2 regions of the Kosakonia calanthes genome follow, and region 1 is predicted to be linked to the other one. Evidence: predicted binding sites of a transcription regulator. Region 1 holds the regulator's gene; the other holds the start of a gene.
What was found. Region 1 encodes LexA, which represses DNA repair genes until DNA is damaged. Its sites were predicted from a motif close to TNCTGTATGTACATACAGNA; they were not measured.
Positions count from the first base shown of each region.

Region 2: sulA (SOS-induced cell division inhibitor SulA) is a predicted target of LexA. The motif match lies at 1,659-1,678, and genes of this name have one in related genera.

Region 1 covers NZ_CP151800.1:4,411,897-4,415,775, reverse strand. Annotated here, with positions in the region: gene plsB (glycerol-3-phosphate 1-O-acyltransferase PlsB) at 1-1,089, opposite strand, end outside; gene AAEY27_RS20640 (diacylglycerol kinase) at 1,219-1,587, shown strand; gene lexA (transcriptional repressor LexA) at 1,696-2,310, shown strand; gene dinF (MATE family efflux transporter DinF) at 2,386-3,720, shown strand; gene AAEY27_RS20625 (CsbD family protein) at 3,875-3,879, shown strand, end outside.
Region 2 covers NZ_CP151800.1:2,985,432-2,989,310, reverse strand. Annotated here, with positions in the region: gene ompA (porin OmpA) at 1-760, opposite strand, end outside; gene sulA (SOS-induced cell division inhibitor SulA) at 1,128-1,637, opposite strand; gene AAEY27_RS14100 (TfoX/Sxy family DNA transformation protein) at 1,856-2,476, shown strand; gene yccS (YccS family putative transporter) at 2,473-3,879, opposite strand, start outside.

The DNA.
Region 1 (3,879 bases):
GGAATAGAGCTTGTTGCCTTTAAAGGTACGGCGAATAAAGAAGGCGCCCAGGCGGCGGAAAATCGGCCCGGCGGGCCAGAAATTCAGGTTGATACCGGCGGCAATATGCGGCGGCACCAGCCCCTGGTGATAGAGCACGTACGAGAGCAGCAGATAGTCCATATGGCTGCGGTGGCAGGGCACATAGACAATTTCGTGGCCATCGTGCGCTAGCTGACGCACGCGCTCGGCGTTATGCACGTTGATGCCCTGATAGAGACGGTTCCAGGTGAAGCCAAGGATACGGTCGGTCAGGCGAATCATCTCGTAGGAGAAGTTGGCGGCAACCTCTTCCATCAAGGCGATGGCGTTTTGCTGCGCTTTATCATGAGAGATTTTTTTGCTGCGCGCTTCATCTTCGACCGCGCGGGCAATCGCTTTGGACGAAAGCAGTTTATTGAACAGATCCTGGCGTGCCGGCAGGCGAGGGCCAACCGCAGCCAGGCGTTGACGGGCGAAGTGCATACGCGCCACGCGCGCCAGTTTCTGCGCGATGATTTTATCCGTGCCGTGTTCGGTCGCCATACGGCGCAGCGAAACCGGCGGAGAGAAACGCACAAAGCTGTCGCGGCCAAGCCAGGAGACAGCAAAGAATTTTTGGATGCCATTCAGCATGCGTAACGGCGGGTTGATTTCGCCTTTTTCACGCCCTGGCGAGCGGCCAAACATCACCGACACCGGCACCATTTGCACATCCAAATCAGGATGGCTGCGGTGCAAATCCAGGTAGTCGTGAAACAGTTTGATCGACTCTTCTTTCGGCGTGTAATAGGTGAATACACGCGGGCCGCCGTGGATAAACACGAAACGTGGTAACAGCGCGCCGTCGATTTCCAGCGGTTCCAGGGGATCGGGCAATTCATGTGCCAGACACTGAGCGCGCAAAGTCATCAAGTCAGCCTTAGAGTTATAAGGCAACACGTACATGATGGGACGTGATGTATCGAGACCCAGTTCCTGTGCAGGTTCTGCAGGAATCGATTTACTTTTTACCAGCACGCTTAATGGTAAATTCAGTAATTTGTAGTAAATTCGTGGCCAGCCGGACATAAAGGATGTAAAGCCTCTGGTTAATAGTGCCATTGCGCCGCAAGAATATCAGAAAGCGCGCATAATTTCTGTTGTACTGCTACGCGCTTGCGTAGACATTGACGCTTAATTTTTAAAAAGGTTCTTTTAATGGCCAATAATAGCACCGGACTCACCCGGATCATTAAAGCCGCGGGATATTCCTGGAAAGGTATACGTGCCGCCTGGATCAATGAAGCCGCATTTCGACAGGAGGCGGTGGCGGTCATTCTGGCTATTATTATTGCCGCCTTTTTGGATATCGACGCGATAACCCGTGTCCTGTTAATTGGCTCCGTTACGCTGGTGATGATTGTCGAAATCCTCAATAGCGCCATCGAAGCGGTGGTCGACCGTATAGGTTCTGAATTCCATGAGCTTTCCGGCCGGGCAAAAGATATGGGGTCGGCGGCGGTGCTGATGTCGATTCTACTGGCGCTGTTTACCTGGATCTCGCTGCTTTGGTCGCATTTTCGATAGGGGTTCCATAATTCGATAACGCCCTGGTTTTTTACTTAATTTTGGTTTCAAAATCGCCGTTAACTGTATATACTCACAGCATAACTGTATATACACCCAGGGGGCGGGATGAAAGCATTAACGGCCAGGCAGCAAGAGGTGTTCGATCTTATTCGCGATCGTATCACCCAAACCGGTATGCCACCGACGCGTGCGGAAATCGCACAGCAATTGGGGTTCCGTTCCCCAAATGCAGCCGAAGAACACCTTAAAGCGCTGGCACGCAAAGGGGTGATCGAAATCGTATCTGGCGCATCACGTGGTCTTCGCCTGCTGGTGGAAGAAGAAAATGATGCCGGGCTGCCGCTGATTGGTCGCGTCGCTGCGGGTGAACCGCTGCTGGCGCAACAGCATATCGAAGGCCACTATCAGGTCGATCCCAGCCTTTTTAAACCGCATGCGGATTTCCTGCTGCGCGTTAGCGGTATGTCGATGAAAGATATCGGTATTATGGACGGCGATCTGCTGGCGGTGCATAAAACGCAGGATGTACGTAACGGCCAGGTGGTTGTGGCGCGTATCGAAGACGAAGTAACCGTTAAGCGCCTGAAAAAGCAGGGCAACACCGTTGAACTGTTACCGGAAAACACCGACTTTTCCCCAATTGTTGTCGACCTGCGCGATCAAAACTTCACCATTGAAGGGCTGGCGGTTGGCGTCATCCGCAACGGTGAATGGCTGTAACGCCCACTTTCTCTGCTGCGGTGCAGTATTTCGCGCCGCAGCGTCATTCTATTCTCATCCATTAACGCTCATGCTATGCCGCTGCTGACCGCATCCGACAAAGCTCTGTGGCGGCTCGCGCTGCCCATGATCTTCTCTAACATCACTGTCCCACTGTTGGGGCTGGTGGATACCGCTGTTATTGGGCATCTCGATAGTCCCGTTTATCTCGGCGGCGTGGCGATTGGCGCAACGGCAACCAGCTTCTTATTTATGCTGCTGCTGTTTCTGCGCATGAGCACGACCGGTCTTACCGCTCAGGCTTTCGGCGCGAAAAACGCCTTCGCGCTAGCGCGCGCACTTGTGCAGCCTCTTTTACTGGCACTTGGCGCGGGTGTTCTGATTGTTTTGCTACGCACACCCCTTATCGATCTTGCTTTGCATATCACCGGCGGAAGCGAGGCTGTGTTATTTCAGGCGCGGCGTTTTCTTGAAATTCGCTGGCTCAGTGCGCCCGCGTCGCTGGGGAATCTGGTGCTGCTCGGCTGGCTACTTGGTGTGCAGTATGCCCGCGCACCGGTGATCCTGCTGGTGGTGGGCAACGTCTTCAATATCGTGCTCGATTTATGGCTGGTTATGGGTCTGCATATGAATGTGCAGGGCGCGGCGCTCGCCACGGTGATTGCCGAATATGTGACGTTTGCTATCGGGTTGCTGATGGTCTGGCAGGTGTTGCAGCGGCGGGGCATCGCGTTGTCGATGCTAAAAAATGCCTGGCGCGGTGGTGTCCGGCGTTTGCTGGCGCTGAACCGCGACATCATGTTGCGCTCGCTGTTGCTGCAACTCTGCTTCGGTTCGATAACAGTGTTGGGTGCGCGTCTTGGCAGTGAGACGGTCGCCGCCAATGCGGTGCTGATGATGTTTCTGACCTTCACCGCCTATGCGCTGGACGGCTTTGCTTACGCGGTTGAAGCGCATTCCGGGCAGGCTTACGGTGCGCGCGATGGCAGCCAGTTGCTGCATATCTGGCGAGCCGCATGCCGTCAGGCCGGGCTTGTCGCCGTGGCTTTCGCCGCCGTTTATGCGCTGGCGGGCAAGCCGATCATTGCGCTATTAACCTCTTTGCCAGAGCTGCAACAGCTCGCCGGGCATTACCTGATCTGGCAAGTTGTTCTGCCGCTGGTGGGTGTGTGGTGTTATTTGTTAGATGGCATGTTCGTTGGCGCCACGCGCGCCGCTGAGATGCGAAACAGTATGGCGATCGCCGCGGCGGGTTTTGCCGTCACGCTTCTGACAGTACCTGTGCTTGGCAACCACGGTTTATGGTTATCGCTGGCCGTGTTTCTGGCGTTGCGCGGCCTGACGCTTGCGCTGGTGTGGCGACGTCACTGGCGTAATGGCAGCTGGTTTGCCGCTGTCGACCACTCTTGATCACGCTTTTTCTCGACTCGCACTCACTATTTCTTGTCGTTTGGATGGGTGAAGATTCCGAATATGAAACATTATGCGGAATCCTTAACTACAATAATCATTACGTTCAGCACAACGAGAACGTTATTTTTAACCGAACGATAAGGAGTCAACTATGAA
Region 2 (3,879 bases), 1.4 Mb from region 1:
TCGGATCCAGGTTGCTCAGTTGGCTGTACAGCTGATCCAGCGCCTGCTGACCTTCTGGTTTCAGGGTCGCTTTGTTGAAGGTGAACAGAACGTCAGACTTCAGGGTGAAGTGTTTGGTCTGTACTTCCGGAGCTGGGGCTGGAGCCGGAGCAACTACCGGAGCAGCTTCTTCCTGCTGGCCGAAACGGTAGGAAACACCTACGCTCAGCAGACCGTTGTCCGGACGACCACCAACGGTGTTCGCGTCACCAATGTTATTAGTCCATTGGTATTCCAGACGGGTAGCGATATCGCGGGTAACTGCCCACTCAACACCACCAGCGAAGACCGGGGAAACACCGGTATCGTGATCTTTGAAGCCTTGGTTGTTTTTAGCGTCTGCACGCCAAACCATACCACCCAGACGGGTGTACAGATCCAAGTCATCAGTGATCGGGTAACCCAGTTTAGCGGTCAGTTGAACGCCCTGAGCTTTGAATGCGCCGTTTACATCGCTGCCTTTGTACGGCATACGGCCCAGCCAGTCGTAGCCCAGTTCAAAGCCAACATACGGGTTAACCTGATAACCACCGAACGCACCAGCACCTAACTGGCTTTCGTGAGTCGGGCCATTGTTAGGGATCTGGTTGTTACCAACATCGTGGAACTGAGACCAGCCCAGTTTAGCACCTGTATACCAGGTGTTATCTTTCGGAGCGGCCTGCGCTACGGTAGCGAAGCCAGCCAGTGCCACTGCAATCGCGATAGCTGTCTTTTTCATTTTTTGCGCCTCGTTATCATCCAAAAATCGCCATGGAAATCTCGAAGAGATGCCACGGTTAAATCCTTCACCGGGGGCATTGCTCACTGACAACTCTGCAGATATCTTTACCGATATCTTTGGCTTATGCCGAGCACCCCTGGCGATGTAAAGTCTACAACGTAGTTGGAAACTTACAAGTGTGAACTCCGTCAGGCATATGAAAAAAAAGGCTTTGTGTACACAATATTTAACAATTGTGATGAAGAACTGTACGACACTGATTATCTACAAACCACGCCACACAGGCTTTGCCGCTGTATTTCACTAATAAATTTGAAAAGCCGGTAATAGATAAAAATAATGCCAGGAAAACTCCTAAATTTACTCAATGATACAAATTAGAGTGAATTTTTATCCCGGAAAGCTGTCTCGCAGCCAGAGGATCATGGCGGATGGGACGCATAACGAAGCCAATTGCGTTACCTTCTTCTGCTGCCGCCGCTAATCTCAGATTCTCTTCTTCGGTTAGTTCATCGGCATGCCAGCCTATGACGACGCTGTAATTGCCGGTTCGCAAAGCACGAATCATTGACTCCAGCGTCAAGCCGGGAGAGAGCTGATTGATCTGCATGACTTTGGTAAGGGGCAAGCCAGCGGATTGAACCCATTCGCGGCTCAGTTTTTGCTGGGGTGTAAGCCATAACTGCCAGCGAGATTGCTGGCCAAGCTGCTGTAGCAAAGGTAGTAAAAGTAACTGAGTCATCATGGGCTGGTCTTCTCGATAGACCACTTCGCTAATCAGCCCGGTAGCAATGCTAGTGGATTCAACATGGTTCAATGTGTTGAGTGCGGAAGCGAATGTTGTTGAACGGTTAGCATAGTTTGCAGTGTGCATGATCAATCCAGCCCTGTGGGTTACTGTATAAATGTACAGTAACCTCTGAATGTTCAAAGATCAACCTCATTTTCTGAAACTAACTCGCATTTTTGTTTTATCTCTCACTCGGAATGAAAAATTCGCTTGCCGTCCTGCTCACAGTTGCCTATTTTCCTGATTACTGGATCCGCTCGTAAAAAATCGTACTTTACTTGGTGATTTATATAGGAAAAATCATGGAAGACCTGTCTTATCAACGGATATATCAGTCTCGCGAATACCTCAATTCACTCGGGCAAATTAGCTATCGAGCCCACTTCGGTGGTTATAGCCTGTCAGTGGATAGAATTGTTTTCGCGATGGTAGCAGAGGGGGAACTTTACTTACGCGCCTGTGATGAAAGTGCGCAATATGCTGTAGCCAAACAAGCTCCCTTGTTGATGTTCAACAAGAGGGGCCGTCAGTTATCGTTAAATTACTATTTTGTCAGCGACAGCTTGTGGGGCGATCGCTCGTTGTTGTTGCAACTTTCCACGTTTGCACTTGATGCGGCACGGCGCGAAAAAGCGCAGCGTGAAGCTCAGTTGCGCCTGCGTGATTTACCCAATCTTTCCTGCCAGCTTGAGATTCTCCTTCACGAAGCTGGCATCCAGGATGCGCAGACGCTTCGTATGCTCGGTGCGAAAGTTTGCTGGCTAAGGCTACGGAAAATGAACAAGCAACTGAGTGTGAAAGTGCTCTTTGCGCTTGAAGGAGCCATCGTTGGGGTCCATGAGGCTGCACTCCCGGCAAACCGCCGCCAGGAGTTGATCGATTGGTTCAACGACGTGATGAAGAAAGGGGCTAACCCTTTCTAATTCTTAATAATCTGACTTTTCAGGCGACATACTTCCGGCAATAACGCTATCAACAGACCAATCTGTTGCAGAACTAGCGGTTCTTTGCTGTCAGGGCGCGGATCCAGGTTTTTGATGCGTTGTGACAGATCGATAAGCGCAGCCTGCACACGATCTTGATCGGCTGGTAGATGATGGAGTGCGTCATCTACATAACAAACGGCATCGTCGAGCAGGCGCAAGATGTCCGGTTGGGTTAGCTGTTCGCGATGTGCGCCTAATGCGGAAATATAGCTGATGAAAGTATGGTTTAGACACAATAAACGAAAGGCCGTTTCGCGAAGTTCAGGCGAAGTCCCGGGTTCCGAGGACATATTCGAGACGACAGATGCCAGTTCCGCATCGCGGTTATAAGCGTTGCGACGCGCAATGCGGTATGCCAGCCGGTTATCGCGCCCTTGGTGATACTGCTCAAGTATGGCGTCAAGATAACGGCAGTTGGCATCAAAAGCTTGCTCTGTCACGCGTGGCAGATCCCTGAAGCGCCAGTCTGGCCAAATAAAGCTGACGGCAGCCCAGGCAATAGCGCACCCGATCAAGGTATCAATGATTCGCGGGATAGCCACTTCAAAACCTTCGCCCAGCAAGTTGAAACATAGCAAAACAAGCAGGGTAATGAACATTGTGGCGTGGGCGTATTGCACCGTGCGGAAGGCGAAAAACAAAACACCAGTGATGACAATCAACACCAGTTGTCCCTCATGTGAAGGGACAAAGTACAGCACCGGTAAGCCCACAGCAACGCCGACCAGCGTACCGACAACACGCAAGCTCAGACGATGGCGAGTGGCATTATAGTTTGGCTGGCAGACAAACAAGCTTGTAAGCAAGATCCAGTAGCCATGCTGCAAACCGGTAATCTGAATAAAGGTATAGCCGATACAGAGCACTACTGACATACGAACTGCATGGCGGAAAAGTGCCGACTCTGGCGCAAAATTATTGCGTAGCCGCAGCCAGATATCGTTGAAACCGCTCAAGCTGTCATCAGCGAGCTGATTTTCGGTTTCACTTGGCAACTGGGGCTGTGGTTGCCTCGATTCGATAGTTGCCAGCTGTGCGTCGATAGCACGCAGGTTATCGAGCAGAAAACCAAGCGCCTTTAGATGTTCTGTCTTGGTCGTCCCGCTTACGCGGATGCGATCCAATGCGGCATCAAGATGGACAAAAACGCGTTCGAAGCGGGCGTCATGTTGATACGGCACGCGTAACAAAATGGCGCGGGAAAGTTGAGCACACGCCTGAGACTGCATATATAGCAAGCGCTGGAAGCGGAACATCACATCGCTATAGCGAAAATGTTCTCGCAGCATCTGGTATTGAATATGCGATGAGCTTGCCCGTTCATGAATGTCCTGCGCCGC